DNA from 3 places in the Blautia sp. JLR.GB0024 genome. Region 1 is predicted to be linked to each of the others. Evidence: predicted binding sites of a transcription regulator. Region 1 holds the regulator's gene; each other region holds the start of a gene.

Region 1 (10,202 bases):
CGCTTCCTTCCACTCCTCCACAGATACCCCGGAGATTCTGGAAAACTCACCCAGATGCGGTGTCACAAGGACCGGTGCCGGATACTGGGACAGCACTTCCATTCTGCCGGCCAGCAGATTCAGGCCGTCCGCGTCGATCAGCAGAGGTTTTCTGCCCTCCGCCAGTATGGTATACAAAATATCTTCCGCCTGCTGTCCTGTGCCGAGTCCCGGTCCTACCCCGATCACATCAGCCCATGCAAGCCCTTCCCGGATCTGTTCTTTTCGGATCTCTTCATCGTCATAAAAGCTGTACATGGCCTCCGGCAGCATTGTGGTCAGTGCCTGACGGTTCTCTTCCCTGGTATGTACCTTTATCATGCCTGCGCCGGCCCTAAGAGCCGCACAGGCGGAGAGATATGCCGCGCCGCTTATATCCCGGCTGCCGGCTGCCAGGAATATTTTCCCGAAAGTTCCTTTGTTCCCGTCCGGCTTTCTCGCCGGAATCCGGCACAGATCCTTCTCCTCACAGCTCTGTATGGACAGTTCAAAATCATTCTGAGGCAGCCTGTAGATTCCGATATCAGCCGTCCTTACCTTGCCCGCGCAGGATGCGCCCGGGTAGAATAAAAGACCTGCCTTCTCATAAGCAAAGGTGACTGTCACATCAGACTTCACTGCGCAGCCCAGCACTTTCCCCGTATCAGCACTGATACCTGATGGAATGTCCACTGCCATGACCTTTGCCCCTGACCGGTTCAGAGCTTCGATGGTGTCCCTGTATTTTCCGCCCACTTCCCTGGACAGACCTACACCAAAGACAGCATCTACTATAGTAGTATATTCAGCAGGTACTGCATTCTTGACAAAGGATATATGATAATTTTCTGCAATTTTCACTTGCTTTCTCATTTCTTCTGTATAATGGTCCTTTTTTCCAAGTATACAGATATCTGCCGAGACACCTGTCATATGGAGCATACGGGCCACCGCTACGCCGTCCGCACCGTTATTTCCGGTACCGCAGAGCACCAGAACTCTTTTCAAAGGAAAATTTTCCTCCCGAAGTGCCTGACAGACACTCAGAGCTGCCCGCTCCATAAGTACCAGGGAGGGAATCCCAATCTCGTGGATCGTGTATTCATCCAATAGCTTCATCTGTCCGCCGGTTACGATTTGTTTCATATCATACACTCCTCTCTTATTCCGGTATGAATCAGGGACGTCTGTCAAACCTTCCTGCAGAGCAAAAGGCCGCCGCAAAAATTCCGCAGCAGCCTTTTCTTACTTTTTATGTTCGGTCACATAACAATTCAGGTTATAAGACAATCGCATGAGGCTCTCAGAAAGGTGTACATTTTCCACGATGACATCCTCCGGGACCTCCAGATCCAGATGTGCGAAATTCCAGATGGCTTTGATTCCGTTTTCCACCAGCAGGTTGGCTGTCTCCTCCGCGTTATTCTTAGGCAGAGTCAGCGCTGCGATCTGAACATCATTATCCTTCAGATACTGGGGAAGTTCATCCATCATAAGAATTTCGTTCCCACGGATAGAGATACCTTTCAGAACCGGATTCACATCAAATATACCCACCACTTTAAATCCGCGCTTTTCAAACTGTACATAATTGGCCAGTGCCTGTCCCAGATTGCCGGCTCCGATGATGATCATGTTGTGGGTCCTGTCGAGCCCCAGAATCTTGGCGATCTCTGTGTACAGGTACTGCACATTATAGCCGTATCCCTGCTGCCCGAATCCTCCGAAATTGTTCAGGTCCTGGCGGATCTGGGATGCGGTCACGCGCATCTTGCTGCTCAGCTCGTTTGAGGAAATACGTTCCACACCATCTTCCAAAAGTTCTCCTAAATATCTGTAATATCGGGGAAGTCTTCTGATGACTGCTTTCGATATGCATTTTTCGTCCACGACTTTACCCTCCTTATGTCTAAGTTTTCTGTTTCATATAGGAATATTATATATAATTGTTAAAATAAAGTCAAATACAATTCCAGTTATTGTTGTTTTTATCTGTTGTCAAATTCTGAATTTCCGATATAATAGGAAGGGTGAACCAAAAGATAAAGGAGATTCGTATAAAATGATACTGGCATGTCAAAACATTGAAAAATCGTTCGGAGGCATGAATCTGATCCATGATGCCTCCTTCCATATAGAAGAACGCGAAAAAGCCGCCCTGGTGGGCATCAACGGAGCAGGAAAATCCACACTGCTGCGCATCATCATGCAGGAGATTCCCGCGGACAGCGGAGAGGTAATCTTATCAAGGGGCAGGACCATCGGCTATCTGGCCCAGCATCAGGAGTTGGACAGCGCGCTCACCATCTATGACTCTCTGCTCCAGGTCAAACAGCATATTCTGGATATGGAGCTCCATATGCGCAGAACCGAAAAACAGATGAAGCACGCCCAAGGGGAGGAGCTGGACCGCCTGATGGAGACGTATTCCCGGCTGACCCATGAGTTTGAGATGGAGAACGGCTATGCGTATAAAAGTGAGCTTGTGGGCGTACTGAAGGGACTCGGCTTTCCGGAGAGTGACTTTGAAAAAGAAATCTCCACCCTGTCAGGAGGCCAGAAAACCCGTGTGGCCCTTGGCCGCCTGCTGCTGTCAAAACCGGATATCATCCTTCTGGATGAGCCTACCAACCATCTGGATATGGACTCTATCTCCTGGCTGGAGACGTACCTTTTGAATTATCCGGGAGCTGTCCTTATCGTATCCCACGACCGGTATTTTCTGGACAGGATCGTGACCAAGGTGATTGATATTGACAACGGAAAGGTAAGCTCCTTCAGCGGAAACTATTCCGCCTACAGTGAGAAAAAGGCCCAGCTTCGCAGAGATGCCTACCAGGCCTACCTCAATCAGCAGCAGGAGATCAAACACCAGGAGGAAGTCATTGCCAAATTAAAGCAGTTCAACCGGGAAAAGTCCATTAAGCGGGCTGAAAGCCGGGAAAAGATGCTGGATAAGATTGAAGTCATAGAAAAACCGACTGAGGTAAACGCGTCCATGCGTATTTACCTGAAGCCCCGCATAGAGAGCGGCATGGATGTGCTGACCGTGGAACATCTCTCTAAATCCTTTCCCTCCCTCCCGCTGTTTTCTGATTTGAACTTTTCCATCAAACGCGGGGAGCGTGTGGCCATCATCGGGAATAACGGAACCGGAAAAACGACGATACTCAAAATACTGAACGAGCTGGTCTCGGCCGACGCCGGCGTCTTCCATCTGGGAAGTAAAGTACACATCGGCTACTATGATCAGGAGCACCACGTGCTGCATATGGAGAAAACCATCTTCCAGGAGATTTCGGATGATTTTCCAAAGCTCACCAACACGGAGATCCGCAATCTTCTGGCTGCCTTTCTCTTTACCGGGGATGATGTCTTTAAGAAGATCGCATCCTTAAGCGGCGGGGAACGGGGTCGCGTATCCCTGGCAAAGCTCATGCTCTCAGAAGCCAATTTCCTGATCCTGGATGAGCCTACCAACCATCTTGACATTATGTCAAAGGAAATCCTGGAGGAGGCCCTGCGCAATTATACGGGTACGGTGCTGTATGTATCCCATGACCGTTACTTTATCAACCGTACCGCCACCAGGATCCTGGAGCTGACCAACCAGAGTATGGTAAACTATATCGGCAACTATGATTATTACATGGAGAAAAGGGAGGAGCTCACCCGCATCTATGCGCCGGGCCTTGAGGAGGAACAGGCTGCGGAATCCGTATCCGCCACGAAACTGGACTGGAAACAGCGCAAAGAAGAACAGGCACGCCAGAGAAAGCGTGAAAATGATCTGAAGAAGACAGAGGCAGAGATTGAACGCCTGGAAACCAGGGACAAAGAGATCGACAGTGAGATGGAAAAGCCTGAGGTTGCCGTCAATGTGGCTGAATGCGTCCGGCTTGCCAATGAAAAAGCTGAGATCGCAGAAAAGCTGGAAGAACTGTATGAAAAATGGGAAGAGCTGGCATAATGCCTGCTCCTCCCGTTTTTTATATCCGGCTGCTATCCCTTCGGCCGTCTGCGATTCCATCTCTTACAAAGGCAGATCCCGTTTGCTGAACCGTATGATCCCGATTCCCATAAGCAGGATTCCTGCCAGATATAAAATGCCGCACATGATCCACGCCTTCCCGTCACCTGCAGCCAGCCCGTCAATGTCAAAGAGGGTTATGGGGGTGGCGTATTTTACTTTCTCGAACTTATCCCCCACCTGTGATATCATCTGCAGGAGAATGGAATATACCACCACGGTTGTGCTGACCGCGGAGGAAGTCTTTGTCTCATTGCTGCAGCAGGATGCACAGAAACATGTCCCGCCGAAAAATACAAGGATACCCAATAATCCCACATTGATCCGAAGGAAGGCACCTGTCTCCATCTCTCCCGGAAAAAGCGCCTCACTGAAAGCAAGAATCAGGCAGGTCACATATACCACCATGACAACCAGGCAGGTCAGCATGAAGACACACTGAGTCAGCATGATCTTCCAGCGTTTCTGTGGTACTGCCAGCAGGTAGGCCATGGAACCGTTATCTACATATCTGGATACCAGTCTGTTGGATAGGATAATGATAAATACCCCGGGGAAGGCCACATACAGCATTCCGTATAAATATCCGGATACAAATTCCAGCAGCGTCTGGCCCACGTCAGCCATGCCGAATGCCGCAAACAAATCCGGCATACTGTCAGCCATCATTTTCAGGCTGTCTCCCATCTCGGGGTTAAACATCATGGTGATCATACTTCCGTATACACTGAGCACTGCAAGAAAAATGACGAGCAGCAGCCAGTTGGATTTGATCTCTTTTTTAAACAGTGTAGCATTCATGATTTTGCTGCCCCCTCTCCGTAAAAATGCATGAAGAACTCTTCCAGGCTCTGTGTGCGCACGTCGAAATCCGTGACCGTATAGGCGCCTGCTTTTTTGATAAAGGCATCCAGGTTTTTTCCAACCTTGGCCGTTACCGTTTTACTGCCGGGCTGATAGACTGCCTCCGGGAATGCGGCAGCGAATGCCTCTGCCATATCCGCCTCCCGGAAGGTGATATCGATCACCTTCTGCCGCCCCTCTTTCAGTTTCTCCATCTCCTCCACTGCAACCAGCCGTCCGTCTCGGATAATGGCAGCGCGGTCACAGGTGCGCTCAATTTCCTCAAACATATGGGAAGACATCAAAATGGTCTTTCCCTTTTTCTTCTCGGAAAGGATCAGCTCCACAAAACGGTTCTGCATCAGAGGGTCCAGCCCGCTGGTGGGTTCATCCAGGATCAGGATGCTGGCCAGCGGGTTCATAAAGGCACAGACGATTCCTATCTTCTGCTTCATGCCCTTTGACATTTTCTTCAGTTTGCCGGACGCGTTCAAGTCAAACATCTTCATCAGTTCCTGTGCCCGGCCCATATCTCTCATATTTTTCATTTTAGCCACAAAGCGGATAAACTCCATCCCTGTCATGGAATCAATAAAAGCGATCTCTCCCGGCAGATACCCAAGAGATGTCTGGATCTTATCCGACTCTTTGAAGCAGTCCATATCCAGAATGGACAGTCTGCCCTTATCCGGTTTGATGAATCCCATCAACTGCCGGATCGTGGTTGTCTTACCGGCACCGTTTGGTCCTAAAAACCCCAGTACCTCTCCCTGTTTTACAGAAAAACTAACATCAAAAACGCCGCGGTTCTGCCCATAGTCTTTCGTAATATGACTGATTTCAATCACGTTCATTTTTTTGCCTCCTTCCAACCATTTCGGTTAGATACTCTTCTTTGTATGCGATCCGCTTCAGCATTTCTGACCATTTTCTGAATTGACGCATCAATTCATCCGCATCCACCGTATCGGTATAAAACATTCTCTGGTGCAGATATCCGTCAGTGAGCCAGAGAAGCATGTTCAGTATTTCTTTGGGATCTATGTCCTCCCTGAATTTAGTCATATCCACATTCTTGAAATAATCCACGAACATGGTATCCATCTGGTTTTTCATAAAAGAGTTCATATCTTCCGATACGTCCTCCCTGGATGTAAAAAATGCCCGGACACTGAACTCCATAAGAAAGGGAAAACTGGAGAGGATACGGGCTTTTTTGTCTGCTGCATAGGCCAGCAGCTCAAAATAATCCGTTATTTCAAAAAAGTGCCGGTCTAAAAGGCGCGGTCCTACCTTCTCCATGACATACTCAAATATGTACATATACAGCTCTTTCTTATTTTTAAAATAGTAAAACAGCAGCCCTTTTGAGATGCCTGCCTTTGCAGCGATCAGGTCTGTGGATGCCCGTTTGTATTCATTGGTGCCAAACACTTCCAGTGCTGCATTGACAACCGCGTTCTTCTTCTCTTCTGAGAGACTGCTAAGTCTGTCCTCCATCCTGTGCCTCCTTTAATGCTTTACCGATTCGGTTAATACCCATTATAAGAAATTGACTAAATTTTTCAACCCCTGCCCGAGACTTTTTTTCACAAATAATAAGTCCATGTAAGCAGGGACTTGTTTCTCTCTCTTACATGGACTTTTAAATCAGCAGACGCTTATTTTTTACGCGTATAAAACATCCAGATTCTTCCTTACAGCCAGGATAAACTCACGGCTGTTCAATACAGAAGGATTCTTAATTGACGTGATGAGTGCAAGGTCTTTTGTCATCTCTCCCTTTTCGATAGTAGTGAGAGTGGCCTGTTCCAGCCGGTCGGCAAACAGGCAGAGGTCTGTATTTCCATCCAGCTCCCCGCGTTTTCTCAAAGATCCGGACCAGGCAAAGATGGTAGCCACGGAGTTGGTGGAAGTCTCTTCCCCTTTTAAATGTTTGTAATAGTGGCGCTGTACGGTTCCGTGTGCAGCTTCATACTCAAAATATCCGTGAGGGGATACCAGCACGGATGTCATCATAGCCAGAGAGCCGAAAGCGGAGGATACCATATCACTCATAACATCCCCGTCATAGTTCTTGCAGGCCCAGATAAAGCCGCCTTCGGCTTTCATCACACGTGCCACCGCGTCGTCGATCAGTGTATAGAAATATGTAATACCGGCCTTTTCAAAGGCATCCTTATATTCTTTCTCATAGATGTCCTGGAAAATATCCTTGAAGGTATGGTCATACTTTTTGGAAATGGTGTCCTTGGTGGAGAACCACAGATCCTGTTTTGTGGAGAGCGCATATTCAAAGCAGCTTCTGGCAAAGCTCTCAATGGAATCATTTAAGTTGTGCATTCCCTGTGCCACCCCGGCACCTGTGAAGTTATGCACCAGTTCTCTTGTCTCTGTTCCGTCAGCCGCGGTATATACAAGCTCCACCCTGCCCGGTCCGGGAATGACCATCTCTGTGTTTTTATAGACATCCCCGTAGGCATGTCTTGCCAGAGTGATGGGTTTCTTCCAGTTCTTTACACAGGGCTCGATTCCTTTTACCACAATAGGCGCCCTGAAAACCGTACCGTCCAGCATGGAACGAATGGTGCCGTTGGGACTTTTATACATTTCCTTTAAGTGATACTCGTCCATTCTGGCCGCGTTCGGGGTGATGGTGGCACATTTTACCGCTACTTTGTATTTCTTTGTGGCATTGGCCGCATCCACTGTCACCTGGTCGCCGGTCTCATTTCTGTACTCCAGTCCCAGATCATAATACTCTGTGTTCAGTTCCACATATGGCGCAAGCAGATCCTCTTTGATCATTTTCCAGAGGATCCTTGTCATCTCATCCCCATCCATTTCCACCAGAGGTGTTGTCATTTTAATTTTTTCCATTGTTGTCGTTCTCCTTTCCGTATTCTTCCCGCAGAATTTCTTCCAGATTAAAATGTTTCAGATTCTCAACTGTATTAAATATGTGTCTTGCAGCTACCTGTTCCGCCAGATCCGCGTTTTTGCTCTTTATGGCTTCCAGAATCTCTGTGTGCTCACTGCCTGATTTATTCAGACGCATGCGGTTCATAATGGATACCTGCCGCACACGCTGTACATATTGATGAAAATCAGACAGTGTGTGGGAAAGCATCCGGCTGCCGGACGCCTCATAGAGCAGCTTATGGAACTTGCCGTCCATTTCGCAGACCTGCTCATAGTGTTCTTTCTTTGCATGATAGTCTGACAGGACAATGGCCTCCTCCATGGCTTCCAGCTGTTCCGGTGTTATATTCTCCACGGCCATCCGGGCACAGAGCCCTTCCAGCCGGGAGCGGATCAAATAAATATCAGTCACATCCCTTGCGGATATCCCGTTGACAAAGGCTCCTTTGTTTGGCACCAGGCGTACCAGGCCCTCCAGTTCCAACTGCCGGATGGCTTCCCGGACCGGAGTTCTGCTGACTCCCAGCTCTTTCCCTATGGTACATTCCACCAATTCGTCTCCCTGCTGGTAACGGCCTTTCAGAATATCTGAACGGATCTTGTCAAACACCTGGCCCCTCAGGGACTTTTCTCTACCTGCCATTTTGCTTCCTTCCTCACATGTCATTGCCTTATAAGGTTATATTTAATCTTGCGCAGCTCTCCTCGATCACGGATATCAGCTCCTCATCCGTCAGGACAGTCACGCGTCCCTCCTCGTACTGGGCATCCACCCATGCCTTTACCATCTGCACCAGTTCGCTGTTCTTCTGCACCTGTTTCTCACCGGACAGGCGGTAATGATTGTTGATCCAGTGAGCAATGCCGGCAAGGCCCGAGGTGTTGGAAACAGCCACCTGCGGCGGACGGCCCAGGAATTTATCCGTATCAAAGATATTGTAGATCTCTTCATTCTTCAGAAGACCGTCTGCATGGATACCGGCTCTCGTCACATTGAACGCACTTCCCACAAACGGTGTTGTGGAGGGCACCTTGTATCCGATCTCTTTTTCATAGTACTCCGCAAGCTCTGTGATGACCCTTGTGTCCATGCCGTCCAGGGAGCCTTTGATCTGCGCGTACTCGAATACCATGGCTTCAAGGGGGGTATTGCCGGTTCTCTCACCAATGCCGAACAGGGAGCAGTTTACACCGCTTGCGCCGTAAAGCCACGCCGTCGTGGAATTGCTCACAGCCTTGTAGAAATCGTTGTGGCCATGGAATTCGATCAGCTCGGAAGGGATTCCGGCATGTGTCAGAATACCGTAAATAATGCCCGGAATGGAGCGTGGAATCACAGCACCCGGATAGTTCACGCCATATCCCATGGTATCACAGCAGCGCACCTTAATGGGAATGGAGTACTCCTCCATCAGTTTATTCAGTTCCAGACAGAAGGGGATCACATAGCCGTAGATATCCGCTCTTGTTATATCCTCCAGATGGCATCTGGGGCTGATTCCCGTCTCCAGGCATTCACGGATCACACTCAGGTAATGCTCCATGGCCTGCTTTCTGGTCATTTTCATTTTATAGAAAATATGGTAGTCGGAACAGCTCACCAGGATACCGGTCTCCTTCAGACCAATGTCCTTTACCAGTTCAAAATCCTTCTTGCTGGCACGGATCCAGCTCGTAACTTCCGGGAATTTATATCCCCGCTCCAGACATTTATATACGGCGTCTCTGTCCTTTTTACTGTAAAGGAAAAATTCGCTCTGGCGTATCCTGCCGTTTGGTCCGCCCAGTTTGTGTAAATAATCAAAGATAGTTACAATCTGCTCTGTGCTGTAAGGAGCTCTTGACTGCTGCCCGTCGCGGAACGTGGTGTCAGTGATCCAGATGTCATCCGGCATATGGTGGGGCACGATCCTGTCGTTAAACGCAATCTTGGGTACCTCTGTGTAGGGGAAAAGATTGTGAAATACATTCGGTGTCTGCACATCCACCAGGGGATACATATGCTCTTCCAGTTCCAGTAAATTTGTATGGTAATTCATTCTGACAGCTCTGTTTATCATATTCGTCACTCCTCATCTTAACTTCCGGTATGACCCGGCATCACATTTTCAATATGCTATCACTTTATCTTAATGAATTTCTTGTATTATTGTATACAATGATACATTGTTTGTCAACTATAATTTTCAAATCTTTTCATCATATAAAAAATGCTCTAACTGAAAAAGCCCCCAACCCTGCAGGTTGTGGGGATAGCCCAGATCTTTAGCTGTCTCCATCAGTCTTTTCTTGACTTCCAGATTGGACAGTGCGGGATTTTTTTCAAGAAGCAGCGCAATGCCGCCTGAGACCATAGGGGTTGACATGGATGTGCCGCTTTTCACTGCAT
Region 2 (10,202 bases), on a different contig from region 1:
TTGAAAATAAAGGTGACAATGCCTCTGAATTTGTAGGAAGTAAGCGTCAGGCCCGTTTCCTCTTTTACTTCCCGTAAAAGACAGTCCTCCGGACTTTCATCCTCCTCAAAATGTCCGCCCACACCAATCCATTTGTCTTTATTTACATCAGACTCTTTTTTAATCCGGTGCAGCATCAGATAGCTGTCGCCTTTCTCAATATAACACAGCGTTGTAAGCATGGATTTTACTTTCATAACTATGATTACCTTACACTTTCCTGATATTCTTCCCGAAGCTCTTCTGCCAGGGATTTCCTTATTTTTTTGCGGGTCACTTCCACAATATTCAGTTTCGTAATGTCCACCACATTCCCCTTGACCGGGTCCTGATTCAGGTATCTCTGCAGGGCCTGCAGCAGCTCATCTTTATCTTTTTGCTCTTTCAGATTAATGAAATCTATTAAGATCATTCCGGACAGATTGCGGAGACGGAGCTGCCTTGCGATCTCTTTGGCTGCCTCCAGATTAATTTTCCGGAAGGTCTCCTGGGAATCCTTTTTACTGGTATATTTTCCGGTGTTCACATCAACGGAGACAAATGCCTCTGTCTGCTGGATCACTAAAAACGCCCCTGATTTCAGCCACACTTTTTCAGAAACCGCCTCTTTGAGTACTGATTCCAGTGAATATAAGCGTGACAGAGGCAGAAGCTTATCCTCATAGAAACGCAGCTTATCAGCCGGCATTCCATAGTATTCCAGATAGCGTGAAACCTGGTCACAAAGCTCTCTGTCGTCTGTGACGATCTCATCCAGGTCCTGTTCATACACATTCTGCAAAACCTGCAGGTATTCCGGCAGATTTTCATGTATCAGGGAAAAACAGGTTCTTGTCAGGGCTTTTTCTTTTACCTGATGCAGGCATTTCATCAGCCGTTCCAGCTCGGACTGCAGTTCTTCCTCCGATGCGTTTCTGCTGTTAGTGCGCACAATGATACCGGCATCATCCGGCAGAATGGGACTGAGTATTTCCTTCAGCCTCTTTTTCTCCTCTGCGTTTAATTTCCCCGAGAACCCCGGCACAGCCTTAAGAGCGGTCACAACCAGATATCTTCCCGAGAAATTCAGATCACAGGTCACACAGGGAAGCTTTCCCCTGATGGGCTCTCTGCACACCTGCACCAGGAGTTCATCACCCGGCTTCAGCTTACCGTTTTTTTTCCGGTTGGTATAGATAGGGACTGCCTTTTCGTCCATAGAGTAATAACACATGATGCCATCCGCTATTTCTATGAAGGCCGCACGTATATTTTCAGCGATATTTTTTACTTTTCCCACATAAATATTGCCCAAAATATTCTTATGTTCAAACCGGCACAAGTCAAGCTGGCAGACACGCCCGTCCTGCACAAGGGCCGCCGCCAGCCGTTTTCTGCCGGAAATATCCATAGGCGTCAGAATCAGCTTACTCAATTTCCTCACCTAAATTTTCCAGCGGCACGAGATGCCGCTCCTCCTCTGTGCCGTTGTCGGCATAAAGTTCGCTTCTATGCACCATAAAGGCCCATTCATCGTAAGGCACACCTAAAAATGCACAGAAAGCTTCCATTACAAGCTCAGGCTTGGTGTTGTTGGAACTTCCCGCCGCCAGAGTCAGGTAAATGCTCCCCTCATTTTCTTCCATATGATATATAAAGGGGCGGATGTCCACTTCCTTTTCACTTTTCTTTGTCTTTTTCAAGATTGTGATGGATGGCTGGGCCGTAAATTTCGCAATTTTCTTCTTCCAGTCCTCTGACGGCTCTTTTCCCTCCCGAAAGGTGAGTACATAGTCAGCAGCAGCCACAAGAGACATGGCCTTTCCCGCCTTGCCTTCTTCTACCTGGCGGATGCTTAAAATGCGCATTCCCTCCACCATGGCATCATTCAGCCTTTTTACCATTTCTTCTGATGAAGAGGCACTCTTAAGCTCTAAATCAAAGTATTCACCTGTGCTGGTTATCCCCACACCCAGAGGTGAGGCAAAGGACATGATCATGTGAGGACTGTATCCTTCTGAAAATGCCGCATCCAGTCCTGCGCGTTTTACAGCTTTCTGGAAATACCGCATGATATCCAGATGACCGATAAATTTCATGGCCCCTTCTTTTGCAAATTTCACTCTAACCTTCAATGCAGACACCTCCTTTATAAGAAGCTGCTCCGCAGCCGGAACATTTTACCCGGCAGTTTGGTGTCACAACTCCCTCTTTTGCTCTCTCCCATTCTTTTAGAAGGAATTTTTTTGCCACCCCCGCGTGAATAAAGTCCCAGGGGAACAATTCATCAGCCGGACGCTCACGAAGCGTATAAAATTCCGGATCAATGCCCAGTTCTTCAAAGGCCTTCATCCAGATATCATAACGGAAATATTCGGACCATGCATCAAAAACAGCCCCGTTTTTGTAGGCCAGCTCCAGAACATCACAGATACGTCTGTCACCCCTTGCCAAAATCCCTTCCAGCACCGTGACATCTGCCTCATGGTAATTGTATTTGATACTCTTCTGGTTTAGCTGCGCACGGATCTCATCTTTCACAACTTTTGCTTTTGCCAGATACTCCTCTTTGCGGCACATGGAAGCCCACTGGAAAGGGGTAAACGGTTTCGGCACGAAAAAGGACGTACTGGCTACGATTTGGCATCTGCCCCGGCGCTGTTCTTTTGGTATTTCATAATATTTCTTGGCGACTTCTTCAGCAAGATGGGCAATGCCTTTCATATCCTCCTCTGTCTCCGTGGGGAGTCCCAGCATAAAATACAGCTTCACTCTGGTCCAGCCTCCCGCAAATGCTTCTGCCGCACCGTTTAAGATAACTTCCTCTGTCAGTCCTTTATTGATCACATCGCGCATACGCTGTGTTCCCGCCTCCGGGGCAAAAGTCAGACTGCTCTTCTTGATATCCTGAACCTTGCTCATAACATCCAGAGAAAAGGCGTCAATACGCAGGGAAGGAAGGGAGATGTTCACATTTCTTGCGGAACACTCCTGAATCAGATAATCTATCAATTCCGGCAGTTTGGAATAATCGCTGGAGCTTAGGGAACTCAGGGAAATTTCTTCATGCCCGGTACTTTCAAGCATAGCCTGGGCCGTCTTTTTCAGGAATTCCACATCGCGCTCCCTGGTCGGTCTGTAAATCATCCCTGCCTGGCAGAAACGACATCCCCGGATACATCCCCTCTGGATTTCCAGGGTAACACGGTCCTGTGTGGCCTTGATAAACGGCACCACCGGCTTTTCCGGATAACAGACATCTGAGAGGTTCATGACAACCTGTTTTTCAATTATCTCTTTGGCATGCGGATTATTGGGGGTAAAGGACGCAAGTGTCCCATCCTCATGGTACGACGCGTCATAAAATGCCGGAACATAAATACCCGGTATTTCGGCAGCGCGTTCTAAAAATTCTTTTTTGCTTTTTCCAACTTTTTTATATTCCTTATAGATGTCCAGAAATTCATCAAAAACCGTTTCGCCCTCACCGATATAGAACACATCAAAGAACTCGGCCAGCGGTTCCGGGTTATAGGTACAAGGACCTCCGCCTATGACGATGGGGTATTCTTCCCCTCTGTCTTTCGCGCGAAGGGGCATATGGCTCAGATCCAGAATCTGCAGAATGTTCGTATAACACATCTCGTACTGGATGGTTATACCGAGAAAATCAAAGTCTTTTATGGGATCCTGGGATTCCAGCGCAAATAACGGAATCTGCTTTTTGCGCATAACCGCGTCTAAATCCGGCCATGGAGAGTAGACACGTTCACACCATACATCCTCTCTTTTATTAAACATATCATATAATATCTGTATTCCCAGATGGGACATTCCGATTTCATACACATCCGGGAAGCACATGGCAAAACGTATGTCCACCTCATCTTTGTTCTTATTTACCGAGTTTACCTCATTACCAATGTAGCGGGCGGGTTTCTCGATTTTTAGTAATATTTCATCACTTAAAGCTAATTTTCTCATTATATCTCCTTGATATTTTTTTAAAATATACACAATATCAAACTATTCCTTCAGCCCACATCTCAACACAGGCCGACACAATTATAGCTCCATGCAGTATACTGTCCATATGAATGCTGCCTCACAAACACAATTTATATCACTGTGATGCATACTTGTTCAATTATACGCAGTTTGAGGAAGAACTTCAAGTAAAATTTGGTCTGTGCAGGCAAAACACCGGAATCATCAACAATCCGCAGGGAGATTACTTACCGGTGATTCCTCCCCCAAAGGGGGCACATTTTTTTTCGGAAATTGTCCTTTCAGATAACGGTAAAATGCCATCATATTCTCTGTCAGCACTTTATTATTTTTCTTAACAAAATTCACATCCCAGGTAAATCTGGCATCAGGGAACTTCTCATACCGAAGCCTGGCATCATCCGACCGAATCGTATGGCCCGGAACCACAAACAGAAGATTATTGTGCTGGGCAATCTCTTTCAGCGAATTAAAATCACTGGACGCAATCACTATCTCCGGCTCAAAGCCCGCATTCCTGCAGGCAGTGTCAAAATTATGGCGGATATGAAACTGCGTGCTGAACATGGCATATCTCTGCCCTTTCAAATTCTCCATGGTAATCTTTTCTTTTTCATACAATTCATGGGTACACGGAATACACAGATACACGCCCTCCTGAAACAACAGCTCCGATGAAAGCCTCTCCCTGTCCACCACTCCCGTCGTGATACAAAAATCATATTCATCCTTCTTCGCAAGACTTTCCAGATAGTAATCCGTATGGTCTGAATACTCGATCTTCACATGGGGATGCAGCCTTTCAAAATCCCCTATCAGCCGGTAAGGCAGCGAAGAAACCACCCCGAATGCCATACCCAGATAAATCGTTTCCTGCGGCATATCCTCAATCTGCGTGATATGGGAGCACACATAATTCTTCCTCTCCAGAATAATACGGCACTCATTCAGAAAATACGTCCCAAACCTTGTCGGCGACACACCGTTAATATCCCGGTTCAGAAGCACACAACCAAGCTCCTCCTCCACTTCCCGGATGGTCTTTGATATCCCCTGCTGCGAAATATGATACGCCGCAGATGTCTTATTAATGCTCTTATATTCACATACCGCTACGAATAACTCCATTTGCCTGAATGTCATGTCCTAATCTCCTGTCTAAATCAGAAAGAATGCCTCTAACGCTCTGCCGGAAAAGATATTGAGGCTCCCTTTACCACTACAACCTTTTCCTTGTAATAGTACAATGCTTTTTCTTCTTTTTCAATCGCGGAATTTGTTATATATTTAACTTATCAAACAAACGTAAACGAAACTAAGGAGGTTTCTCAATGAAAAACAAGTATTATCCGCATCTTGCCAGCCCAATCACCATCAACAACCTGACATTCAAGAACAGAATCCTGGGCGCTCCCATGTCTAATCCCGAATTAGACTCTGACTGTAATATGCGCAAGGAAGAAATCGCATTTCACGAGAACCGTGCCCGCGGCGGCCTGGCAGGCGTTGCCATCGGTCTTGGCATCGTGGATGCCATCGGACGTTCCCACACGAAGGAAGTCAAGCTCTACGATGTTATGTCGCTTCCCTCCCTGAAGGAAGCTGCTAACGCCATGCACCGCCATAACTGCAATGCCGTTATGGAACTTGCCCACGGCGGCAAATTCGCCAATGCCCGGGGCCATGGAAGCGCAGAAGGTGTCAATATCGGCCCCAACGACGAGATCAACGGAGAAGGACATCCGGTCCGCAGCATGACGGAAGAAGACATCTACAGAGTTGCCGACTGCTTTGGTCAGGCTGCCAAACTGGTAAAGGAAGCCGGATTCGATATGGTACTGATTCACGGCGGACACGGCTGGCTCCTTGGACAGTTCAGCTCCCCGGCTATGAACCACAGAACAGACAGATGGGGCGGCAGCCTGGAAAACCGTATGCGTTTTTCTCTTCTTGTCATTGAAAAAGTAAGGGAAGCCGTAGGTCCTGATTTCCCCATCGAATTCCGTATGAGCGGTGCCGAGTTTACCAAAGGCGGATACGGTATCGAAGAGGGAATCGAGATGGCAAAAGCCATAGACGGCAAAGTTGACATTATCCATGTATCCGCCGGCGTTCACGAAGACCCGGAAGTATTTGTGCGTACACATCCGTCCATGTTCATTGAGCACGGCTGCAACGTATATCTGGCCGCAGAGATCAAGAAGCACGTCAAGACACCGGTGGCTACCCTGGGCGGCCTCAACGACCCGGATATGATGGAGGAAATCATCGCCACAGGCAAAGCGGATATCATAGAGATTGCCCGTCAGTCCATCTGTGACCCCTACTTCCCGGAAAAAGCATTTTCCGGCAACAAAGACGACATCACCCGCTGCTGCCGCTGCTTCACCTGCTTCTACAACTACCTGACAAACAGAACCTTCTGCTGCGCTTTCAATCCGGTTGTCGGCAATGAGCTGGAACACAAACATGCCTTTCCGCCTACAACACCGAAGAAAGTCATCGTAGTGGGCGGCGGCCCCGGCGGTATGGAAGCAGCCATCACAGCCGCAGGACGGGGACATTCTGTCACTCTTTACGAGAAAAACAGCCGTCTCGGAGGACAGCTTCTCTCCGAGCAGTACATACCATTTAAACAGGATATGTATAATTTTGTCAAAGTACTGGAAGGCCGCCTTGCCAAATCAGGTGTGGATGTCCGCCTGAACACAGAGCTGACCGCAGAGCAGGCAGCCGCAGAAAATGCTGACGTTATCATCACTGCCATCGGTGCCAAACCCATTGTTCCGCCGATTCCGGGAATTGACAATGAAAAAGTTGTGGGGCTTACCGCTCTTCATCAGCCGGAACCGGCCCTTGGACAGAAGGTTGTCATCCTCGGCGGAGGACTTGTCGGTTCCGAATGCGCCATTTACCTGGACGGACTCGGCAAAGACGTAACGATCGTAGAAATGAAAGAGGACTGGGCAGCAGATTCCTATTTCATGCACAAAAATGCCATGAAGATTTATATGCGCGACAGCAACATCAAGATCCATGTGAATACCACTGCAAAGGCAATCACTGACAAAGGCCTTGTATGCCAGACTCCTGAGGGCGAGCTTGTTATCCCCGCAGATAATATCCTGCTGGCAGCCGGAATGAAAGCTGACCGCAAAGCTGCCGAAAGCTTTTACAATGCAGCACCGCGTGTATTTGAAACAGGTGACTGTATCAAGGCAGGACGTGTTGTGGAAGCTGTCACTACGGGTTATTACCGGGCAATTGATATTTAAAGACTCGATTTATGACTTAACTACTCCATATTGGAACATGAAAGGATTAACATTATGGAAAAAGGCAGCAACCGAAGGGTGAAAACCGCCATTTACCTGTGTGCCATCCTGATGATGGGGGCTATCGCTGTGGCAAGCAATATTGCAAGTATTGCCGCAGCCTTCCCCGAGGCAGGCCAGACAAAAGTTGTCGCATATCTGATTTCCGCGCCCTGTCTGGTGGTTATACTGGTCACATTGGTTACAGGAAAACTGATGGATTTTGTCCCGAAAAAGACATTGATGATTGCAGGCGTTCTCTTCTGGCTTGTGGGGGGAGTTCTGCCTTACTTTATGGACAGTCTGGGGCTGATCCTTGTCATGCGCCTTATCTTCGGCGTAGGCGTGGGAATCGTCCAGTCCCTCTGTCCGGCACTGGTTATTGAGAATTTTGAAGACCCGGCCGAGAGGGCGAAAGTCATGGGGAATATGACCGCATTCCAGATGCTCGGTGCGATCTTCTTTTCATTGGTATCAGGCAACCTGGGCAGAATCAGCTGGAATATTGCGTTTTTAGTTCATCTCATCGCAATGGTATCCCTGATAGCCGCTGTCACCTGTATCCCCTACAAGCAGCCGGTTAAGACAAGTTCTTCCGGTGAAAAGGGAAAATTTCGGCCTACCGCTATGATGTGGGTATGGTGCGCGGCGTTCTTTGTCTATATGTCCGGTGCACAGACATATGCCAACTTTGCGTCCTCCCTCATCACGGAACAAGGTCTGGGTGACACGGTGGCAGCCGGTTATTCACTGGCATGTTTCGCCCTTGGCGGATTTGTTATGGGATTTATTTTCGGCAAAATTGCAGATATATTCAAGAAACTTACGCTTACCGTTGGCTGTGTGGTACTGTCATTATCCTTCCTGATCATGACATTTGCCGCTAACCTTCCCATGTCCTATCTGGGCGCGTTTATCTGCGGACTTGCCTTCTCCATCTGTATGCCGTGCATCTTAAACGGCGCAGGCGGAGCGGTTCCACAGGCTTCTTCCGGTATGGCAGTTTCCATTGCCACCTGCATGCAGAATGCAGGTATGACCGTGTGCCCGTACCTGGTGACAGCCGGCGGCGCAGCCTTTGCAGCTTCCGGGAAACTATCCGGAACACAGGGAGCCATGCTGTTCTCTATTATTATATTACTTGTACTGGCAGTGGCATTTACGGTGATTGGATTCGCCGGAAATAAGAAAACAATATAAAGTATAAAACAAGAATGGATCTTACACCAACTGCCGGAATCTTTCCTGGTCCGGCAGTTATTAACGAAAATTCTAACTCTTAATCCCGAAAAGCCGGGCTTTGTATTACGCGGTCCGTTTACAATTCTTCAATGAAATGATTTTCATACATATCCCAATATTTTTATATACAAAATCCTCATTGCCGTTAAAATTTAATTGGTACATTCTAAATATTACGGGAATATTTTTGGACTGCCACTGTTCTTCATACGAATAACAATATTTCATGCCTACTTTTTGCATAACCTTTCCGCTTCTCAGATTTTTCCTGTCATGAGTTGTCGTGATATAGGGAAGACCATCTTTTTTTACCTGCTCAACAACAGCTTTCGCCGCCTCTGACACAATTCCCTGATGCCAAAATTCCTTTCGGAGTCCATAACCAAAGTCGTGATGTTCTTCCATATCAACTTTAATATAACCGATCGGAAGGTTATCACTTTTAAGGCAAATGGCGTATGCGTATGCTTGTGGTAATTCATATTTTGCTGCGTATCTTTCATCGTAAAATTTTTTAGTTTCCTCAAGACTTTCATTTATAATTTCTTTCAGCGTATGTTGTGCGTTTTCGGCAGTTTCCCGGTGAATATATCCCCTTCGATATTGCATATCTCTTTCACAAAAATCTTCAAACCATCAGCCAGCATTATGGTATCCTCATACTCGTCTATCTTCTTTATATTCCCGGTTACCGTAATATAGGAGCCGCCGCTCTTTTTTTCGTCCGGCTTAAAATAAGTCACGGTTATCTGTGGTTGTCTGGGAAGCAGTATCTGTAACATTGCCATTTTTTCGTCCAAAACAGCCTTTGCATCCTCATCCAGCTCCATTCTTTCTTCTGTCCGTCTTGCCGTCTCCCAAATAGCGGCTTCATGTCCGCTGAGAGCTGCAAACGGAGCAAATTGCGCTGCCCTGTCATGTATCGGCATCTGAGGATGGTGGGATGAGATATGATGCGGCAGACTGATAATATCGTCATAAGCATGTGAATTTCTATTTAACATCATTTATCTCCCTTCTATGCCTTATGGCCGCCAATCTGCTTATTGCGTTCTACCGCTGTCGCTCCTTCTTCCAGGTTCATGCCTTTCAGAATTGCATTTTTCCCGTATTTCTTTTTAATACTCAGCAGCGCCTGCTGCATTTTCTTTTCCCGCTGAAGCTCCGCTTCTTCCTCTTCCTTCTTTTTTTTCAGTGCCTCATAATCAGTGAATAGGTCAAGCTGCTCATATTCTTCCTCTCCCATTTCTGCTGTTCCTTCTGCAGCCAAACGATTTGCAGAAATATACATTCTTCTTACTAACAGATTTCTGTCAACAATTCTGTCATACAGCTCAGTAACCGCATTCAGGAGCAGCTTTGCAGAAGACGTCTTTTTCTTTAGATTTATTGTGCCATGGGCATGTTTTGGAGCCTTCCGGCCATAGCGGTCTGCAGAAATTTCACCCTTATACATCTTTTTAATGTCAGGGTCTTTCAGATTCTCTATATCATAGGAAACAGTCAGCACAAGCTGGTCTGTCACAAGCTCTTTGTCAACCAGGTCAAGTGCCAGCTGGTCCGTCATCTCACGAACGACAAGCCTTGCCTTTTGAAATGCATATGGACACGGCAGCACCT
Region 3 (10,202 bases), on a different contig from region 1:
TTTCCGTGGATTATGGGGATGTGAAAAGAATATCCGCGGATATTCCTTATACGGCCATGGAGAATTTCGGCTATGACACTTCTGTGACCAATTATCTGTACATCACCACAGACGGCAGTGCAGATACCGGTCAGGTGGCAAATGATGCCATTGCGCTGCTGAACCAGCGCCACTACAGTCAGGGAAAGAATTATTATGACATGGAGGACTTCAATGACCAGATGAAGCAGATCAACTCCATGCTGAACATGATCACAGGATTTATCGCCTTAGTAGCAGGAATCTCCCTGCTGGTAGGCGGCATCGGTGTCATGAATATTATGCTTGTGTCCGTGACGGAGAGAACAAGAGAGATTGGCATCAGGAAATCCCTGGGAGCCAGAACCTCCTCTGTTATGGTCCAGTTTTTGGCGGAATCTGCTATTATCGCCTGCATTGGCGGTGTGATCGGCATCATTATCGGTGTGCTGCTGGCCTATGCGGTCTGTTCCATACCTACCCTGGGATTCGCACCGGGAATCAAGGTGTCTACAATCCTGATCGCAACCCTGTTTTCATCAGGGATCGGTATCCTTTTCGGCGTATACCCTGCCAGAAAAGCAGCGAAGCTGAGTCCCATCGAAGCGCTCAGAAGAAATTAAAAGAAATGAACAAATGAGAAGAAAAAGTACCGCACAGAGTGATATCTAATACTCCTGCGGTACTTTTTGTATGGGGAAAAACCCCGGTATGTATGATGTTTTTGGATATCAGTCCTTATAGTAGGGAATCATATCCTCAGGGATACCGGCAGTGCGCTGGTGGGCATCCATAGCAGTAATGGCATCCATCTCCTCACGGGTCAGGGAAAAATCAAAGATTTCCGCATTTTCCCTGATGCGTTCTTTGTGTACGGACTTGGGAATGACGGATATTCCCTGCTGGACTGCCCAGCGAAGTCCGATCTGTGCGGTAGTCTTCTGGTATTTTCTTCCGATTTCCAGAAGAAGCTGGCTGTGCAGATAGGCGCCCCGGGCAAGAGGCGCATAGGCCTGTACCGCAATATTGTTCTCCCTGCAGTAGGACAGAAGCTCCGGCTGGTTGAACAGCGGATGGAATTCCACCTGATTGACTGCGGGTACCACGTCGGAGACTTTTTTCAGCATTTCCAGGTCATGTATGTGGAAGTTAGAGACGCCGATAGATTTCACACGCCCTTGTGTCTGGAGCTTTTCCAGAGCTTTCCAGGTGTCTGTATAACAGCCGGGCACAGGCCAGTGGATCAGATATAAATCCACATAATCAAGTCCCAGGCGCTCCAGACTTCTGTTGAAAGTATCTTCCACGTCGCCGATTCTCTGTGCGGTATTCCATATTTTCGTTGTAACGAATAATTCCTCTCTTGGTATGGTAAGAGCCTTGATTCCGCGCCCCACGCCGTCTTCGTTTTTATAAACAGAAGCGGTGTCAATGAGACGGTAGCCGGCATCTGCGGCATCTGCGATCGCTTGTTCCACCTCGTTCTCACCGACGGCTTTGTAGACACCCAGACCCAGAAGCGGCATCTGGCGGCCATCGTTCAGAATGATTTTTTCGTTGAAAGACATAACAGTCCCTCCTTTAAATATTACCTTATTTCAATCCATGCTCACTGTGTTATTTCTGCCGGATACTTAGACAGTTTACCATAGAAATGTGAAATATTTACTCCGAATTTATTAACTTTTTAATAAATCCGTGCTACTATTATAAGAAGTGCAAGCTAAAATGCAACGAAATGCCAAAATATGGCAGTGGAGGATATCGAATGAAATTTTTTCATATGGCGGATCTGCACCTGGGAAAAAAGCTGCTTGGGGAGCCGCTGTGGAAAGAACAGCAGTATATATTAAGCCGTGTTGTGGCCATGTCTGATGAGGAGAAGCCGGAAGCTGTTTTGCTGTGCGGGGATATTTACGATAAGTCCATTCCCTCCTCGGAGGCTGTGGGGCTGCTGGACTGGTTTCTGGAAGAATTGTCCGTCCGTGGGATACAGACATTTTTGATCAGCGGCAACCACGACGGAGCCCAGAGGCTTCAGTTTGCCAGCGGGATCTTAAAAAAAGAAGGGATTCATATTGCGGGTACGTTTAAAGGGGGGCCGGAACATATTGTGCTGAGTGATGCGTTCGGCCCGGTTCATGTGTGGATGCTTCCTTTTCTGCGGCCCGGTATGCTCCGCCCATTTGCGGAGGAAATTCCGGAAACTTATGAGGAGGCCGTGAAAACCGCACTGCATGGCGCGGTGCTTCACAGGGAAGAGCGGAACCTGCTTCTGGCACATCAGTTTGTCACGGCAGGAGGCAGAAAGCCGGAAATCTCCGATTCGGAACAGCGTTCCCTGGGCGGTATCGATCAGGTGGATGCCTCAGTCTTTGGAGCATTTGACTATGTGGCGCTGGGGCATATCCACAGACCGCAGAAAATGGGGGATGTAAAGATACGGTATGCAGGTTCTCCCCTGAAATATTCTTTTTCTGAATGGAATCAGACAAAGTCCGTGACTGTGGCAGAGCTCAGAGAGAAAGGAAATCTGTCCGTCAGGAAGCTTCCACTGGAACCAAAAACAGAGATGGCTGTCCTAAAGGATACCATGGAGGCCCTCGCTTCGGAAAAATACAGGAAATACAGAGAAGGATATTATCTGTCCATAGTCATGACCGATGAGGAGACTCTGGAGCATCCGATGGAGAGGCTTAGAAAAATATTTCCTGGTATGCTGGAATTTGCCGTCGAAAACCGCCGGAGCAGATTCGGTGGCATATCGGGCAGTGCAGAGCTGCAGTGTCTGAAAAAAACACCCCTTGATCTGTTCGGGGAATTTTATGAAAAACAGAATGGGATTCCCATGTCTGACACAGAACAGGAGCTGCTTGAAGAGGTGATCAAAAGCATGGAAGAGGTGGGAGTATGAGACCGATAGAGCTGGAGATGGAGGCCTTTGGGCCTTATGCGGGCAATACCTGTATCTCTTTTGAGAATTGTCAGAGAGCAGGGCTGTTTCTGATCTGCGGTGACACAGGAGCCGGCAAAACGACAATCTTCGACGGCATTGCCTTTGCGCTGTACGACGCAGCCAGCACGGAAGTCAGAAAGCCTGAAAATCTCCACAGCGATTATGTGGAGGAGAAGGCCATGAGTAAAGTGCGTCTGCTGTTTTCCCACAAAGGAGAGCAGTATCAGGTGACCAGGACGTTTAATTTGAACAGGAAGCATGAAGCGCTTCTGGAGTGCCCGGACAAAAGTGTGCTGACGGGAAGAAGGGCAGTGAACCAGAAGCTGCAGGATATTCTGGGGCTTGATTACAGGCAGTTTAAACAGGTTTCCATGATTGCCCAAGGTGAATTCATGAACCTTCTGCTGGCAAAAAGTGACATGAGAAGCGAGATTTTCCGGAAAGTATTCGACACGGAATTCTATAAAATCATCGCGGACCGTCTGAAAAGCATGAGTATGCAGCAGCGGGAGGAAGAAAGGCTGAGGGAAGAGCGCCGCAGGCAGGTCCTGGAGTCCTGGGATGCGCTGCATCCGGAATGTACACTGGGGGACAGGGAAAAAGAGGATATTTTCGCGGTTCTTGACAGCCGTATCCTTTCCTCCCGGGAAAAGGAAAAGAGCAGCCGGAAGGAGGAGCAGCGCCTGGAAAAAGAAAAAGACAGAGCCCTTAAAAATCTGGAACGGATACAAAAGGATAACGGAGAACTGAAGAACCTGGATGCCCTGAGGCGGGAGCTGGAAGGGACAAAAGTGCAGGCCGGACAGATCAGAGAGCTGGAAAAAAAGCTGTCTGAGGGGAAGAAGGCAAATCTTTATATCAAACCTCTTGCCGAGGACTGTGCAGCGAAAAAAAAGTTGGAAACTGACGAGGAAGTGCGTATAAAGGAACTGAAGTCTCAGACAAGGGAACTGGAACAGGAGAAAAAGGCACTGCTTATCCAGGCAGCCGCTGCGGAGAAAGAAGAGAAGCTCAGCGCAGAGATAGCAGCGCTGGAAGAACAGCTTTTGCTTTACGGGAAATGGCAGCAGGAGGCTGAGGTCCTTCTGAAACTGGAATCACGAAAGGAAGAACTGCTGGAAAGTGCAGAGAAGCAGATCACGGCACAGAAGGAGCAGGCAATCGCTTATGAAACCTACAGGGAGGAATTTTTCAGAAGTCAGGCAGGCCTGCTGGCCAGGGACCTGGAAGAAGGAAAACCCTGTCCCGTATGCGGCTCCAGGGTACATCCGGCAAAGGCTGCCTGTGAAAAACAGGAGCTGAGCGAGGCAGCGCTGAAAGAGATGGAGGCACAAAAGGAGAAGACATCTGCAGAACTGCAGAGGACCCTGACAGCCCTTGCGGAGAATGAGAAGGAATGGCAGACCAGAATGGAGCATCTGCGCAGGGAAGAGGTACTGGCAGGTAAAAAAAGCGGTGCTGCCATGCAAAAAAAAGCCTCCTCACTGATAAAAGAGACAAACGCGCGCCTGGAGAGAAAGAAGGCGAAAAGCCGCCCGGGTCTTCCGTCCCAAGAGGCGGTCAGGAAAAGACTGGAGGAGAATGCGCAGCGCCGGGCAGCCGCGGAAAGAGAGACACAGATCTGTGAAAAACGAGGAGCCAGGCTGGCAAAGGAAAGAAAAGAGGCAGAAGGAAAGCTGCTTCTGGAAGTAAAACAGCAGAAGTTTCCAAGCAGGGCAAAGGCCATGGAGGCATGTCTGGACAGAGAAGAGCTGGACCGTATGGAGAAAGAAACACAGGCATATGAAAATCATGTGAGGGACCTGCAGATCAGGATCAGGAGCCTGGCGCCTTCCCTGCGCGGAAAGAAACTGTGCCCGGAGGAGGAGGTACGGGAACAGATACAGCGGGCGGAACAGCAGCTGAAAATTGTGCGTAATAAACTCCGGGAGGAGTACAGTGCTCTTGAAAGGACAAAAGAGGTGCGCAGACAGCTTCAGGTATTGTTTGAGGAGAGCAGCAGGACAGAGAAGACCAGGCTGGCTCTGCAGGGCCTTTCTGACACTGCCTGCGGCAGCCTGAAGGGAAAGCCGAAGATATCCCTGGAGCGCTATGTGCAGTCCGCTTATTTCCGTATGATTACCCAGGAGGCCAACAGGCGGCTGGAACACATGTCTTCAGGCAGATACGAACTGCTCGTGCGGGAGGAAAAGGAAAATCTGCAGTCCAGGTCCGGCCTGGATCTGGATGTCTATGATTACCATACCGGCAAGGTGAGAAGCATCCGTTCCCTGTCCGGCGGAGAGAGCTTTCAGGCAGCGCTGAGCCTGGCCCTCGGTGTCTCCGGGGTCATCGGGCAGTTTGCGGGTGGCATCCGGGTGGAGACCGTGTTTGTTGACGAGGGTTTCGGCAGTCTGGATGAGCAGTCTTTGGAGACTGCGGTGGAGACTTTATCGGCTCTTTCCAGGGAGGACTGCCTGGTGGGAATCATCTCCCATGTGCCGGAGTTAAAAGAGCGTATAGAATGCAGGATAGAGGTGGAAAAAAACAGGGGCGGAAGTTCCGTGTTTTTCACCGCTTGAACCTCTAAAAAAACATAAGAATAACTTGATAAAAAAGCCGAAAGCATGTATAATGAATTTATTGATAAATTATTGTCATTTACTGCGCCCAAAAGCGGGAAAAGCAGTAGGGAAAGGATGGAAAAATGCATTTAATCAACGACGAAAATGGCAACATGGTTCCTCACGGACATGACCATGAGCATGACCATGTTCACAGCCATGAACACAGCCACGGCTGCAGCAGCTGTTCAGAGGGCGAATGTGGCGGAAATTGTACAGAGGAAGTGGTAGCACTTTTGAACTATATGCTTTCCCACAACGAGCATCACGCACAGGAGCTTGACCAGATGGCAGATAATCTGTCAAAGCTTGGCATGGAAGATGCAGCCAAGACCATCAAGGAAGGCGTTGCTGATTTCCAGAAAGGAAATATGCGTCTGGGCCTGGCACTGACACTGGTAAAAGAACATTTGAAGGAGGCGTAGGCTATGTGTCTTGCAACTGTACAGAGAAGCGATGACAACACGGTCATCTGCAGAAATGTGAGCAGAATCGACGTAGATGGTGAAAAGCTTATCATACGTGATATCATGGGCGAGGAGCGAACCATTATCGGTAAAATATTAATGGTGGACCTTGCAAACAGCCTTGTTAAGCTGGACTGCCAGTAAGCAGCAGAAAAAGTATGGAGGACTTTCTGCTGTGCCAACACACGATTTTAGGGCTTCGGCCTTAAAAATAAATAAACAAAGCGGAGGTAGTAACTATGAAATTATCTGAAGCAATGAAGAACAAAATGCTCCTTTCATTTGAGCTGTTCCCACCAAAGACAGACAAAGGTATGGAAAATCTGCCGGGAACGATCGAGCATCTTTGTAAGTACCAGCCGGAGTACATTTCCTGTACATACGGTGCGGGCGGAACCAATGTGGGCAAGAACATGGATGTATGTAAAATGATCAAAGACGCCGGAACCATCCCGGTAACACATTTTACATGTATCGGTAACACCGCAGAAGGAATCAAAGAACAGCTTCAGAATTACCTGGACAATGGCGTAGATCATATGCTGGCACTTCGCGGCGACCTTCCATTCGGATGGACAGGAACCGGCGGAGATTTCGCTTACGCAACAGATCTGGTAGCTTATGTCCGCAAAGAATTCGGCGATAAGATCGAAATCGCTGTAGCAGGTTCACCGGAAGGACATATCGCATGCCGCAGTCTTGAATCTGATATCGCTGTCCTGAAACAGAAACAGGATAACGGTGCTGACTACATCATGACTCAGCTTTGCTGGGATATGGAGCAGTTCAAACGCTGGCTGGATGCCATCCGTACTGCAGGCGTTACAATGCCGGTTGACGTTGGAATTATGCCGATTCTGGATCAGGCTGCTACAATCAATATGGCACTGTCACGTAATGGCTGTGTAATGCCGCGTAAACTTTGCGAGATCATCTCCAAAAACTGGATCTTCCCGAATCCGTTCGACAAAGATCCGTTCGACGCTGCTGTTGATGAAAAGAAAGCAGCATTCAAAGAGGCAGGTATCGAGTACACGATCAGACAGATCGATGAGTACCGCGCACTGGGCGTTAACGGTATCCATCTGTATGCTCTGAACAAATGGAAAGACGTATCTGAAATCATTGACAGATGCGGTCTTCGCACACTTGTTTAAAATGTATTAAAATCATATTTTAGGAGGTGCCCTTTTCATGGCACATGTAATTGCAATTGCCGGCAAAGGCGGCGTAGGCAAGACGACCCTGACAGGCCTGATCATCCAGTATCTGGCTGAAAAAGGCAGGGGACCGATTCTTGCAGTAGATGCAGATGCGAATTCAAACTTAAATGAAGTCCTGGGCATGGAGCTTGAGGCAACTCTGGGCGATATCCGTGAGGAAGTGGCCCGTGCGGAGATGTCAAAGGAAAATCCCATTCCGGCCGGAATGACAAAAGCTGATTATATGGAATTCAAGTTTGATGATGCATTGATTGAAAATGATGATTATGACCTGCTTGTCATGGGACGTACCCAGGGGAAAGGCTGCTACTGCTTCGTGAATGGACTTCTGCAGGCTCAGCTTGCAAAGCTGCAAAAGAATTATCCATATATCATCGTGGACAATGAAGCCGGTATGGAGCATATCAGCAGAGGCGTTCTTCCCAGTATGCAGACAGCGATTCTGGTCAGCGACTGCTCCAGAAGAGGTGTTCAGGCAGTGGGCAGGATCGCGGAACTGATAAAAGAATGTGACATGCACCCGAAGCAGGTTGGGCTTATCATCAACCGTGCGCCGGGCGGGGTACTCAATGCGGGCACAAAAGAGGAGATAGAGAAACAGGGCCTCACCCTTTTGGGAATCGTCCCGCAGGATGAAACTGTATATGACTTCGACTGCGACGGTACACCCATCGTGAAGCTTCCGGAAGATTCACCGGTGAGAAAAGCGATCAGGGATATCGTGGACAAGCTGGAGTTATAAAACCGGGGAAGCGGACCCGGATAAAAAAGCAAAAAGAGGCGAAAAACAAGGAGGATATTCATGAGTGAATTCAAATTAACCACAGTAGAAGAATTTGAAGCTGCTACTGCACGTCTCCTGGAAACAGGTGCAAAAGTCGGTGCTGACGCTTGGCAGTTCCGCGTAAAAAATCAGACACCCCATTGTAAATTTGGTGAAGAAGGCGTTTGCTGCCGTATCTGTACAATGGGACCGTGCCGTATTACAAAAAAAGCTCCGAGAGGAATCTGCGGATGTGATGTACACGGTATCGTAGGACGTAACTACCTGAAATTTACAGCAGGCGGTTCTGCAACACACTCTGACCATGGCCGTGAAATCTGCCATACCTTATATGAATCTGCAGCTGACGGCTGTTATAAGGTAAAAGATCCGGATAAACTGATCCGTATCGCAAAAGAGTGGGGAATCGAGACCGAAGGAAAAGATATCTATGATCTGGCACACGAAGTTGCTGAGACAGGTCTGATGGAATACGGTAAACCTTTCGGAACTCAGAGATTCTTAAAGAGAGCACCGGAATCACAGCAGGAACTGTGGGAAAAGAATGAACTTGCTCCAAGAGCAATCGACCGCGAGGTTTCCTGTTCCTTACATATGAGCCACATGGGATGTTCTTCCAAACCGGAAGCACTGGTAAAACAGGCGATCCGTGCAGGCTTAAGTGATGGATGGGGCGGTTCCATGATGGGAACAGAGTTCTCAGACGTACTGTTCGGAACACCGAAGCCGATTGAGACAGAAGCAAACTTGGGCGTTATGGTTGAGGAGAATGTCAATATCGTTGTTCACGGACATGATCCCAGTCTTTCTGAGATGATCTGTGAATTCGCAGATGATCCGGAAATGATTGCGTACGCAAAAGAGATGGGTGCAAAAGGCATCACCGTATCCGGCGTATGCTGTACCTCAAATGAAGTTGCAATGCGCCGTGGTATTCCTATGGCCGGTAACTTCCTGCAGCAGGAAAACGTTGTTCTGACAGGTGCTTGTGAAGCGATCGTCGTAGACGTACAGTGTATCTTCCCGGCACTTGGTCCTTTGAGCAAATGTTTCCACACAAAATTCATCACAACTTCTCCGATTGCTCAGATGCCGGATTCTGAATTTATCAGATTCGATGCTCACACAGCAGGCGAGAAAGCAAAATTAATCGTTAAGACAGCTATCGAGAACTACAAAAACAGAAAACCCGAACTGGTACATATTCCGCAGATGAAACAGAAAGCAACTGTTGGATATTCCACAGAAGCGATCGTAAAAGCTCTGGACGGCGTAACCAACTCACAGGTAGATGAGCTGGGAACCACAAAACCGTTATTAGAGTGTATCACCTCCGGTGTTCTCCGTGGTGCTGTTGCAATGGTTGGATGTAACAACCCGAAAGTTCGTCCTGACTTAGCTCATATTGAACTTATGAAAAAACTGGTTGCTAACGATATCATCATCATCGCTTCCGGATGTTCTGCACAGGCGGCTGCAAAAGCTGGTCTGATGGACAAGAGAGCGAAAGATGTCTGCGGCGCCGGACTTAAGAGAGTTTGTGAACTGGCTGACATTCCGCCGGTACTGCACATGGGCTCATGCGTAGATATCAGCCGTATGCTGGTTCTGGCAGCTACATTGGCAAAAGACGCAGGTCTGCACATTTCCCAGCTTCCAGTTGTTGGCTGTGCTCCTGAGTGGATGTCTGAAAAAGCAGTTTCCATCGGTAACTATGTAATTGGTTCCGGTATTGATACCTTCTTAGGTGTTGACCCGTACGCTGCAGGTTCCAGTGAAATGGTTGAAATCCTGACCAACGGAACAAGAGAATGGGTAGAGGCTGCATTTACAGTTGAAAAAGATATTGAAAAACTGGGCGATGCTATGATCGCAAGAATCGAAGAGAAGAGAGCTGCTCTTGGAATCTAATCTTTATCAGGAAAGGTGAATGACATGAAAATTGCAGTAACAGGAAAAGGCGGCGTTGGAAAGACTACTTTTGCTGCGACGCTGGCGCGTTTATATGCGGATGAGGGAAGAAAGGTGCTTGCTGCGGATGTGGATCCGGATGCGAATCTGGGGCTGGCACTTGGGTTTGATGATGAAACTCTGGATTCCATTGTTCCCATTACTAAGATGCGGAAGCTGGTGGAAGAACGTACCGGGGCC

What was found. Region 1 encodes Rex, which represses fermentation and respiration genes when NADH is low (regulators of the CRP and FNR family bind a similar motif). Its sites were predicted from a motif close to ATTGTTAANTANTTAACAAT; they were not measured.
Region 2: the regulator Rex is predicted to act here: its motif matches at 5,302-5,321, upstream of V8Q34_RS17390 (oxidoreductase).
Region 3: the regulator Rex is predicted to act here: its motif matches at 5,596-5,615, upstream of V8Q34_RS17660 (cobalt transporter).

Annotation. Positions count from the first base shown of each region.
Region 1 covers NZ_JBANBF010000001.1:686,925-697,126, reverse strand. Annotated here, with positions in the region: gene V8Q34_RS03145 (NAD(P)H-hydrate dehydratase) at 1-1,164, opposite strand, end outside; gene V8Q34_RS03140 (redox-sensing transcriptional repressor Rex) at 1,264-1,908, opposite strand; gene abc-f (ribosomal protection-like ABC-F family protein) at 2,081-3,988, shown strand; gene V8Q34_RS03130 (ABC transporter permease subunit) at 4,052-4,849, opposite strand; gene V8Q34_RS03125 (ABC transporter ATP-binding protein) at 4,846-5,745, opposite strand; gene V8Q34_RS03120 (TetR/AcrR family transcriptional regulator) at 5,732-6,391, opposite strand; gene V8Q34_RS03115 (NADP-dependent isocitrate dehydrogenase) at 6,560-7,771, opposite strand; gene V8Q34_RS03110 (GntR family transcriptional regulator) at 7,758-8,456, opposite strand; gene V8Q34_RS03105 (2-isopropylmalate synthase) at 8,485-9,873, opposite strand; gene V8Q34_RS03100 (S8 family peptidase) at 10,000-10,202, opposite strand, start outside.
Region 2 covers NZ_JBANBF010000007.1:256,854-267,055, reverse strand. Annotated here, with positions in the region: gene V8Q34_RS17415 (NUDIX hydrolase) at 1-236, opposite strand, end outside; gene V8Q34_RS17410 (ribonuclease E/G) at 245-1,462, opposite strand; gene V8Q34_RS17405 (TIGR03936 family radical SAM-associated protein) at 1,446-2,153, opposite strand; gene V8Q34_RS17400 (TIGR03960 family B12-binding radical SAM protein) at 2,143-4,002, opposite strand; gene V8Q34_RS17395 (LysR family transcriptional regulator) at 4,231-5,169, opposite strand; gene V8Q34_RS17390 (oxidoreductase) at 5,358-7,301, shown strand; gene V8Q34_RS17385 (MFS transporter) at 7,356-8,540, shown strand; gene V8Q34_RS17380 (GNAT family N-acetyltransferase) at 8,646-9,191, opposite strand; gene V8Q34_RS17375 (hypothetical protein) at 9,131-9,589, opposite strand; gene V8Q34_RS17370 (Y-family DNA polymerase) at 9,601-10,202, opposite strand, start outside.
Region 3 covers NZ_JBANBF010000008.1:26,243-36,444, reverse strand. Annotated here, with positions in the region: gene V8Q34_RS17680 (ABC transporter permease) at 1-641, shown strand, start outside; gene V8Q34_RS17675 (aldo/keto reductase) at 750-1,586, opposite strand; gene V8Q34_RS17670 (exonuclease SbcCD subunit D) at 1,787-2,932, shown strand; gene V8Q34_RS17665 (SbcC/MukB-like Walker B domain-containing protein) at 2,929-5,535, shown strand; gene V8Q34_RS17660 (cobalt transporter) at 5,661-6,002, shown strand; gene V8Q34_RS17655 (CooT family nickel-binding protein) at 6,006-6,188, shown strand; gene V8Q34_RS17650 (methylenetetrahydrofolate reductase) at 6,284-7,201, shown strand; gene V8Q34_RS17645 (ATP-binding protein) at 7,239-8,009, shown strand; gene cooS (anaerobic carbon-monoxide dehydrogenase catalytic subunit) at 8,070-9,962, shown strand; gene V8Q34_RS17635 (ATP-binding protein) at 9,987-10,202, shown strand, end outside.